DNA from 3 places in the Rhizobium sp. SG570 genome. Region 2 is predicted to be linked to each of the others. Evidence: riboswitches for the same ligand, from Rfam matches in the RefSeq annotation. Region 2 holds a riboswitch; each other region holds the start of a gene.
The links. A riboswitch is a leader RNA that binds a small molecule or an ion and turns the genes downstream of it on or off. The one in region 2 is predicted to bind thiamine pyrophosphate.

Region 1: it holds a riboswitch for thiamine pyrophosphate, as region 2 does, so the genes downstream of both, thiB (thiamine ABC transporter substrate binding subunit) here and thiM (hydroxyethylthiazole kinase) in region 2, are expected to answer to the same signal.
Region 3: it holds a riboswitch for thiamine pyrophosphate, as region 2 does, so the genes downstream of both, thiC (phosphomethylpyrimidine synthase ThiC) here and thiM (hydroxyethylthiazole kinase) in region 2, are expected to answer to the same signal.

Annotation. Positions count from the first base shown of each region.
Region 1 is NZ_JAAZQI010000005.1:228,385-231,659, reverse strand. Features, by position in the region: gene FHT28_RS12985 (MDR family MFS transporter) at 1-1,008, shown strand, start outside; TPP riboswitch at 1,079-1,195, shown strand; gene thiB (thiamine ABC transporter substrate binding subunit) at 1,246-2,274, shown strand; gene thiP (thiamine/thiamine pyrophosphate ABC transporter permease ThiP) at 2,285-3,275, shown strand, end outside.
Region 2 is NZ_JAAZQI010000020.1:8,366-11,640, forward strand. Features, by position in the region: gene thiD (bifunctional hydroxymethylpyrimidine kinase/phosphomethylpyrimidine kinase) at 1-330, opposite strand, end outside; gene thiE (thiamine phosphate synthase) at 327-962, opposite strand; gene thiM (hydroxyethylthiazole kinase) at 959-1,762, opposite strand; TPP riboswitch at 1,810-1,906, opposite strand; gene FHT28_RS29275 (DUF1127 domain-containing protein) at 2,141-2,287, shown strand; gene yghU (glutathione-dependent disulfide-bond oxidoreductase) at 2,786-3,275, shown strand, end outside.
Region 3 is NZ_JAAZQI010000011.1:172,018-175,292, forward strand. Features, by position in the region: gene thiO (glycine oxidase ThiO) at 1-54, opposite strand, end outside; gene thiC (phosphomethylpyrimidine synthase ThiC) at 56-1,882, opposite strand; TPP riboswitch at 1,976-2,107, opposite strand; gene FHT28_RS22115 (hypothetical protein) at 2,206-2,949, opposite strand.

The sequences.
Region 1 (3,275 bases), on a different contig from region 2:
GTCAATGTGCCGATCGGCTTCATCGTGCTCGCCGGCCTCGCCACCATGCTGCCCTACCGCAAGCCGGCCCGCCGGCCGAAGATCGATTACGCCGGCGCGCTTGTTCTTGCGCTGACGACGACAAGCATCGTGCTCGCCGCAGACGGCACCGAACTCTTCGGATCGCTGCTGTCGCCGCAATGCCTCGGCATCATCGCCTTTGGTGCGATCTGCGCCATCGCCTGGGTCTTCATCGAGCGGCGTGCGCCGGAGCCAATCGTGCCGATGACACTGTTCCGCAATCCGACATTCGGCCTGCTCCTCATCATCTCGATCACCAGCGGTGCGGTCGCCATCGGCATGGTCAACTACTTCGCTCTCTTCCTGCAGACGACGACGGGCCTCTCGCCCTCGCTGGCCGGCCTGCTGTTCATCCTTTTGACCGGCGGCATCGTCTGCGGCTCGCTTTCCGCCGGCAGGTTGATCGCGGCAAGAGGCCGCTACAAACCCTTTGCCGTCGCCAGCGCCGCCTGCAGCACCATTGCTTTCGGCTCGCTCGCCTTCGTCCATGCCGGCACGCCCATCGCCGTCATCGGCGGCCTGATGCTGCTGCACGGCATCGGTATCGGCCTTGCGCAGCAGGTGCCTGTCATCGGCGTGCAGAACGCCGCCAATAGCCGCGACGTCGGTGCTGCTACCGGCGCGGTGACGCTGTCTCGGATGGGCGGTGCCTCGATCGCCATCTCCATCTATGGCGCCATCATCGCCGCCAAGCTCGGCAATGTCGGTGTCTCGATTTCAGGCGTTTCCGACATCAAGGAACTGACGCCGAAGATGATGGCGGCCCTGCCGGAAGCCACCCGCGAAGCCGTCGCCAATGCCTATGCAAGCGCCTTCAGTCCCCTGTTCATGACGGCAGCCGGCATCTGCATGCTCGGCCTTCTGACAGCGCTCACGCTGAAGAACGTGCAGCTGCCCGGCGCCACCAAGAAATTCGAAAACACGGTTGCCGCCGAAGCCGCCGAATAGATCGTGCGGCCTGCAATCGACGGGGGAATCATTCCCCTTGTCATCCCTTCGTCGCAAGGCTAAATCTGCCGATGCTCTAACGGGGTGCCTTATGTCCTTTGGGATATTTGGCTGAGAGGCTTTGACAGGCCAACCCGCGGAACCTGATCCGGCTAACACCGGCGGAGGGATTAGACGCGTGACGAAATCATAGCGCCCTTTTCCCCTTCAAGACGAAACCAAAGAGGAGGCGCTGTCATGCACGACCGATCGCTATTGTCATTCTTCGCCGGCCTGGCTCTCGCCGCCGGCACGACGTTTTTTACTGCCCAGGCCGCCCAGGCTGCGGACAAGACGCTGACCATCTACACCTATGAGAGCTTTACCGCCGATTGGGGTCCCGGCCCCAAGGTCAAGGCCGCCTTTGAAAAGACATGCGGCTGCACGGTCAACTACGTCAGCGTCACCGACGGCGTGGCGCTTCTGTCCCGCCTCAAGCTCGAGGGCGCCGGCACCAAGGCCGATATCGTTCTCGGCCTCGACACCAATCTTGTCAATGAAGCCAAGGATACCGGCTTGTTCGATGCGAGCGGCGTCGACACATCGGCGCTCAAGGTTCCCGGCGATTTCAAGGATGATGTCTTCGTGCCCTATGATTACGGCCATTTCGCCGTCATCTATGACACGCAGACGGTCAAGAACCCGCCGAAGAGCATGAAGGATCTCGTCGAGGGCGATCCCCAGCAGAAGATCGTCATCGAGGATCCGCGCACCTCGACACCGGGCCTCGGCCTCTTGCTCTGGGTCAAGTCGATCTACGGCGACAAATCAGCCGATGCCTGGACCAAGCTCAAGGGCCGCATCCTGACGGTGACGCCCGGCTGGTCGGAGGCCTATGATCTCTTCACCAAGGGCGAAGCGCCGATGGTGCTCTCCTACACCACGTCGCCGGCCTATCACATGATCGAGGAAAAGACCGACCGCTATCAGGCGGCGGCCTTCTCCGAAGGACATTACATCCAGATCGAGGTCGCCGGCCTCGTCAAATCGTCTTCGAATAAGGACCTTGCCCGCGATTTCCTGAAATTCATGGTGTCGCCGGCCTTCCAGGACATCATCCCCACCAGCAACTGGATGATGCCGGCCTCCGCCACATCGGCGCCGCTGCCGGACGCCTTCAGCAAGCTCGTGGTGCCGACGAAGACCTTCCTCATGAGTCCTGAAGTCGTCGAGAAGAACCGCAAGGCCTGGATCGACGAATGGCTGGCCGCCACCAGCGGCAACTGACATCGCGACCATGCTGACGGCACTCGAAAGAAGACGCGCCATTTCCGGCGGGGCGCTCAGCCTCGCCGGCATCGCGCTTTTCGTCGGGATCGCCGTCGTCGTCCTGCTTGCCGCCGGCATCGAATCCGGCGGCGACTCCACGCTCGCAGATCCCTATCTGCTGCGCGTGCTGCGGTTCACCCTGCTGCAGGCGACCCTGTCGGCGCTGCTCTCCATCGTGCTTGCCATCCCCGTCGCCCGCGCCCTGGCGCGCCAGCCGCGCTTTCCCGGGCGGCTGTGGCTGATCCGCCTGATGGCCGTGCCCATGGGCCTGCCTGTCCTGATCGGCGCGCTCGGTCTGCTCGGCATCTGGGGGCGCCAGGGATTGCTCAATCAGGCCCTCACGGCACTTGGCCTGTCGCAGCCCGTCAGCATATACGGCCTTGCCGGCATCCTGCTGGCGCATGTCTTCTTCAATATGCCGCTTGCCTGCCGGCTGATGCTCGCCGGGCTGGAGCGTGTGCCGGCGGAATATTGGCTTGTTGCCGGAGGCCTCGGCATGCGACCCGCCTCGGTCTTTCGCTTCATCGAATGGCCTGTCTTGCGCGGCCTCATTCCCGGCATCGCCGGTCTGATCTTCATGCTCTGCGCCACCAGCTTCACACTGGTGCTGATCCTCGGCGGCGGCCCGGCCGCGACCACGCTGGAAGTCGCGATCTACCAGGCGCTGCGCTTCGATTTCGATCCCGGTCGTGCCGTATTGCTGTCGCTGCTGCAGATCGTCGTCACAGCCGCGATTCTCGGCGCGATGACACTGTTTCCCTCGCCTGACGATCATGGGCTGACGAGCGGCCGCTCCCTGCGGCGCATCGACGGGCAGCTGCGCGCCGCGCGATGGGTCGATGCCGTATTGCTGTCAAGCGCTGCCCTCTTCATCGGCCTGCCGCTTGCCTCGGTCGTCGTCGCCGGCCTCGAAGCCGATCTTCTCAAGCTCGCCTGTCAGACGATCTTCCTGCAGGCGG
Region 2 (3,275 bases):
CTTGGCGATCATCACCGGGTCGAGCACGATGGGAACATCGCGATGTCGCGCCAGAATGTCGGCAACGGCTTCGGCGATCCCAGCATTCGCGATCATGCCGATCTTGACGGCATCGACGCGTATATCGGCAAAGATGGTTTCGATCTGATCGGCGACAAATTGCGGTGGCACCGGATGGACGCCGGAAACGCCTTGCGTGTTCTGGGCAGTCAATGCCGTCAAGACAGCCATTCCATAGACGCCGCGTGCCGAAAAGGCCTTGAGATCGGCCTGGATACCGGCGCCGCCGGAAGGATCGGAGCCGGCGATGGAGAGGACGTTGCGGATCATCTGCGCGCCTCCTTGACGGCTTCGGCGATAAGGGCTGTGGCGGCTATGGGATCGGCCTTCCCGCAGATTGCCGAGACGACGGCCAGTCCGTCCGCTCCGGCCGACAGGACATCGGCTGTGTGTTCGGCCTTGAGACCGCCGATGGCGACGACAGGAACCGGGCAGAGCCTGATGATGCGGGCAAGGCCGTCAAAGCCGATCGGCTGCTTGTGGTCGGGCTTGGTCGGCGTGGCAAAGACGGGGCCGACACCAACATAGTCGACGATCTCGGCATCGACGGCCGAGGCCAGAGCTTCCGTCTCCACCGAGAGACCGAGGATCATCTCCGGCCCAATCATACGGCGGGCGGTGCCGGCATCCAGATCTTCCTGCCCGATATGCAGGCCATCGGCGCCGATGGCGATGGCGGCCTCGACATCGTCATTGACGATGAGGCGGGCGTTGCTTCCGGCCAGCGCCCGCTTGAGGGCAAGGCCGGTCTCGATCATGGCTGCGGTTGAAGCATGCTTGTCACGCAGTTGCACGATGGTCGCACCGCCGGCGACCGCCGCACGGGCTGTCTCGACCATGCCGAAATCCGCACAGAGTATCGGATCGAGAACGAGATAAAGCGAAAGGTCGAAGTTTTTCATGCGAGCATGATCCTCGCTTTGGCGGTAAGCGCTTCCGCATCGAGGGCGGCCAGCGCGTCGAGGAAGCGCCAGGAAAAGGAGCCAGGCCCATCGGCGACGGTTCCCGCTTGTTCCCCGGCAAGGGCAAAGACGGCAAGGGCCGCCGCCGTCGCATCGAAGGGATTATCGGGCGCAGTCGCCACAAAGGCCCCGACCAGGCAGGTCAGCGAGCAGCCGAGGGCCGTGACCTGCGGCATCAGCGGCGATCCGCCTTCTATGCGTCGCGCCTTGTGGCCATCGGTCACGAAATCGGTGACACCGGTCACGGCAACCACGCATCCATGCCGTTCGGCGAGTTGCCTGGCCGATTGCTCGGCCAACTCGACGGGATCGCGGCTATCGACGCCCTGGCCGCGACTGACGCCTCCTGCGAGCGCGATGATCTCGGACGCGTTGCCGCGAATGACCGTCGGCTGCAGGTCCAGCAATTGCGCGACTGCCCTGCGCCGGAATGCGGTCGCATAGTGAGCGACCGGATCGAGCACCCAGGGCCTGCCGGCCTGTCTTGCCGATTGCGCGGCCGACAGCATGCCGACAAGCCATTCGGCCGACAGCGTGCCGATATTGATCGTCAGCGCGGCGGAGATGGCGGCGAACTCGGCCGCTTCTTCCTCGGCATGGACCATGGCCGGCGATGCGCCGGCGGCAAGCATCACGTTGGCGGCGATGTTCATCGCGACGAAATTGGTGATGCACTGCACCAGCGGCGGATTCGCCCGCATGGCGCCGAACAGAGTGCCGGCAGTGGTTTGGTCTTGCATATCGCCCCTTTCGGGCGGGCGAGACGCGAGGGGCGGCATAGGATGTTGCAGAACCCCGAGCGACTCCCTCCGCCAGCATGATCTGGTTCAGGTTCAAAGGGTGCTTCTCAGCCTGCCGGATAGCAGACGCCCCTGTCTCTCAATGCCGTTGTTTTCGCAGACAAAGGCTGCCCTGTCATCAATAAATCGCAAAGACATTGGGGGCCGTGCCGGAACAGCCTTGCAGGTTCTGCATCAACCCATGCACTTCATGCATGGGTGCAGTGAAGCCTTGGCGCTGCAAAAGGCGAGGGGCTTCCACTATATGTTTCTCATCGAAGCGAATGGAGCGCCAAGGACGGCAGCTCAGCTTCGAATGCCCGAGGAAAGGGGATCATCATGAACGTAGCACGCTCTTTCAACAACTGGCGCAAGTACCGTCAGACGGTCGCCGAATTGGGCCGCATGTCCACGCGCGAACTGCATGACCTGGGTATCGATCGCGGCGAAATCCGCAATGTTGCCCGTGCAGCCATCGCGGGCTAACGGCTCGAAACGCTGATCTGCAATCTGCATGTTGCCAGCGCCTGCTTCCTCCCGAGCAGGCGCTTTTGTTTTGTCCGCATGACGGCTGTCACTGTTTTGTATGCCGAAATGTTATGCGGTCGAGCTTTCCGCTTTTCGCATAGCGCATAACTGCCTTGCAAATAAATGCCTATGAAGTGAGCAAAAGCCAGGTATTATGATTTTCATCGAAGCGATGCACCTCCTCCCGCATCCCTTCGCTTTGCAGGCGCCCTACTCCTCCTCCCAAGGTCGTCTGCGCGAACAGCGCCACTCCTCCTCCCGTGCGCTGTTCATTTATTGTCGAAAGCCTGCCGCACCTCCTCCCGCGGCAGGCTTTTTTCGTTTTATCCAGGGCCATCCAAAAAGCAGCTCGTGCTCCTCTCGTAAAAATGAACAGCCGCTACTATGTGCGACAGAAGTAGCGCGCTACATCGATGACCACGCTCAATTCGATTCACTGAAAACGAGAGGATGCCCATGACCGGTTCTGCCGAATACACGCCGCCGAAAGTCTGGACCTGGAACAAGGCGAATGGCGGCCAGTTCGCCAATATCAACCGTCCGATCGCGGGGCCGACCCACGAAAAGGAATTGCCGGTGGGTCGTCATCCCCTCCAGCTTTATTCGCTCGGAACGCCGAATGGCGTGAAGGTCACCATCATGCTCGAAGAGCTGCTGGCGCTTGGTCATAGCGGCGCTGAATATGATGCCTGGCTGATCAAGATCGGCGAGGGCGACCAGTTCGGCAGCGGTTTCGTGGAGGTCAATCCCAATTCGAAGATCCCCGCCTTGCTCGACCGCAGTGGCCCCAAGCCGATCCGCGTCTTCGAATCGGCGTCGATCCTGACCTATCTCGCCGAAAAGTTCGGCGCCTTCCTGCCGACCGAACAGCCGGCTCGAGCCGAATGTTTCTCCTGGCTGTTTTGGCAGATGGGCAGCGCGCCCTATCTCGGCGGCGGTTTCGGCC
Region 3 (3,275 bases), on a different contig from region 2:
TTCATGCGCGACCGTGAGGCCGGCGACGCCGGCCCCTTTGACAAGGATACGCATCTCATTCGGCCGGATGCGCTGGCTTATCGATCGGCATGTAGAGATCGCCGCCTTCGCGATACTTTGCCGCCATCGCGTCCAGTCCCTCCTTCTGGGCCTCGGCGCGGATGTCGTGCGAGATCCGCATGGAGCAGAATTTCGGGCCGCACATCGAGCAGAAATGCGCCACCTTGTGGGCTTCCTTCGGCAAGGTCTCGTCGTGGAAGCTGCGGGCGGTGTCGGGATCGAGCGAAAGGTTGAACTGGTCTTCCCAGCGGAATTCGAATCGCGCCCGCGACAGGGCATCGTCGCGCAGTTGCGCCGCTGGATGTCCCTTGGCGAGATCGGCGGCATGAGCGGCGATCTTGTAGGTGATGACGCCGGTCTTGACGTCGTTGCGATCCGGCAGGCCGAGATGCTCTTTCGGCGTGACGTAGCAGAGCATCGCCGTGCCGAACCAGCCGATCATCGCAGCGCCTATCCCAGAGGTGATGTGGTCGTAACCCGGCGCGATATCGGTCGTCAGCGGCCCGAGCGTGTAGAAGGGCGCCTCGCCGCAGACCGCGAGCTGCTTGTCCATGTTTTCCTTGATCTTGTGCATCGGCACATGGCCGGGCCCTTCGATCATCACCTGGCAATCCTTGGCCCAGGCGATCTTCGTCAGCTCACCGAGCGTCTCGAGCTCGGCAAATTGCGCCGCATCGTTGGCATCGGCGATCGAGCCGGGGCGAAGGCCGTCACCCAGCGAGAAGGAGACGTCATAGGCGCGGCAGATATCGCAGATCTCCTCGAAATGCTCGTAGAGGAAGCTCTCGCGGTGATGATGGAGACACCACTTGGCCATGATCGAGCCGCCGCGCGAGACGATGCCGGTGACGCGATTGACTGTCAGCGGGATGTAATGCAGGCGCACGCCGGCATGGATGGTGAAATAATCGACGCCCTGTTCGGCCTGTTCGATCAACGTGTCGCGATAGACCTCCCAGGTCAAGTTCTCGGCAACGCCTTCGACCTTCTCCAGCGCCTGATAGAGCGGCACGGTGCCGATCGGCAGCGGCGAATTGCGGATGATCCACTCGCGGATATTGTGGATGTTGCGGCCGGTGGAGAGATCCATGACGGTATCGGCACCCCAGCGGGCGGCCCAGACCATCTTCTCGACCTCTTCCGCCATCGAGGAGGTAACGGCGGAGTTGCCGATATTGGCATTGATCTTCACCAGGAAGTTCCGGCCGATGATCATCGGCTCTGCCTCCGGGTGATTGATGTTGGCGGGAATGATCGCCCGTCCGGCTGCGACTTCCTGCCGGACGAATTCCGGTGTTACATGATCGGGAATATGCGCGCCGAAGCTCTCGCCGTCGCGGACCAAGGCTTCGGCCTTTGCCTTGCGGCCGAGGTTTTCGCGAATGGCGATGAATTCCATCTCCGGGGTGATGATGCCGGCCCGCGCATAGGCAAGCTGCGTGACAGCCTTGCCGTCCCTGGCGCGCAGCGGCTGGCGGCGCCCAGGAAATTCGGGGGTCAGCCGATCGGCACTGACGAAGCCGTTGTCCTCAGGGCGCACATGGCGGCCCTCATAGGCTTCGACATCGCCACGAGCGAGCACCCAGTCACGACGGAGCCCGGCAAGTCCCTGCTCGATGCGGATTTCGGCCCCCTCGACAGTATAGGGGCCGGAGGAATCGTAGACGACGACGGGCGGCTCGCCTGCCGTCGGATGAACGCTGATCTCGCGCATCGGCACGCGGATGTCGGGATGGATGTCTCCCGGAATGTAGATCTTCCGGGATGCCGGCAGCGGGCCGGTGGTGACGGTTGGGGTGAGGTTTTTTGCGGCAATGGTCATGGTTTGAGGCTCCAAGTTGCATTTGGAGACCCAGTCAATCAGCCGGAATGATGAAAAGACGCCGGCTGTGGATTCCACGCGTGAATCCGAAGCCTTCGAGCGCTTGCACCGTCCCTACGCCAGTATGAACTGGATCAGGTTCAACGGGTCACTGCGCCACAACAGGCAAAGCCGTATTGTCCAGCAGTATCTCAGCCCCTTGTCGGGACCCCCCTGGTGAATATCGGGAGGCTATGCTCTCCCCTCCACCTCTGTCAACCCCGCAGCCAAGATCACGGTCGCTGTCTGTGATCTTCCTCCGGCCGCTCCGGCATAGACCCGCCTTAGTAGCGGGGCGCCGTGTTGCCAACGAAGCGATGAGCGCCGGTATGGGTAAGCTTGCTGGCGGTATCGAGCCAGATCTTGCCGCCAAGCGCCCGCCAGCGATGGCAGAAGGCGAAATCCTCGCTCAAATAAATGCCCGTCCCTTCCTCGATCATGCATTCGAAGAGAGCGTATTGAGTCGCAGGCGAACGTTTGGTGCCGGGATAGGCATGGATGGCGCTGTAGCGCAGATCGGGATAGGCTGCGGTCATCGTCTTGATGACTTCACGTTTGATGAGCAGCATGCCGGTGCCCGCATAGATAGCACTGACAAAATCACCATCGCGTTCGCTGCTCTGGCCGACCAGCGGCGTGCCGACATAATGCAGAGCTGCGGCATTGAGTGACTCGCCGGTGCGCGTGGTTGCGCGCGCCGCACTATCCCAGTCGTAATCCTTGATGGGGTACATAGCCGCGACGACATCCTTGTCCGCATTCAGCAGCCGCATGACCTGCTCGGGCTCGAAACTGATGTCCGCGTCGATGAACAGCATATGCGTCGCCGCCGTGTCGTTCAGGAAGGAGGATACCAGCGTGTTGCGGCTGCGGGTGATCAGCGCATCATTGCCGAGGAGTGCAAGCGTCAATTGTATGCCGGCCTGCGCGCCGACCTGCATCAGGGAAAAGATGGATTGCATATAATCCTTGGCAACAAGTCCGCCGAAACAGGGTGTCGCTATGAAGATCAGCCGATTCTCGGTCATTCGCTGTTGGGCCCTTTCCGGTAGCGCGCGAGTCGCAAGAATCTAGGGAGATTCAACATTTCTGTGTGTACCGAATTATTGAATTTTGTTTCTGGAGAGTTTCCGAACGTTGTTGACGGAAGCCGGGATGATTGCCGGGGCGTGCGAAAATGGCGGGTTAGGTCGCGGGGCTTCCGGATTGGCCACCGATGTCGATGCCGCGCTCGGCCGTGGGCACTTCCGCCGGCCCCAAAAACGCGCCTTTCCGCCATCAATGAATGGTCCACGCCTGTCCCGCTGCCCGCAGTTGCATTTAAGCAACAGATGCCAAGACTAACGCTACGGTC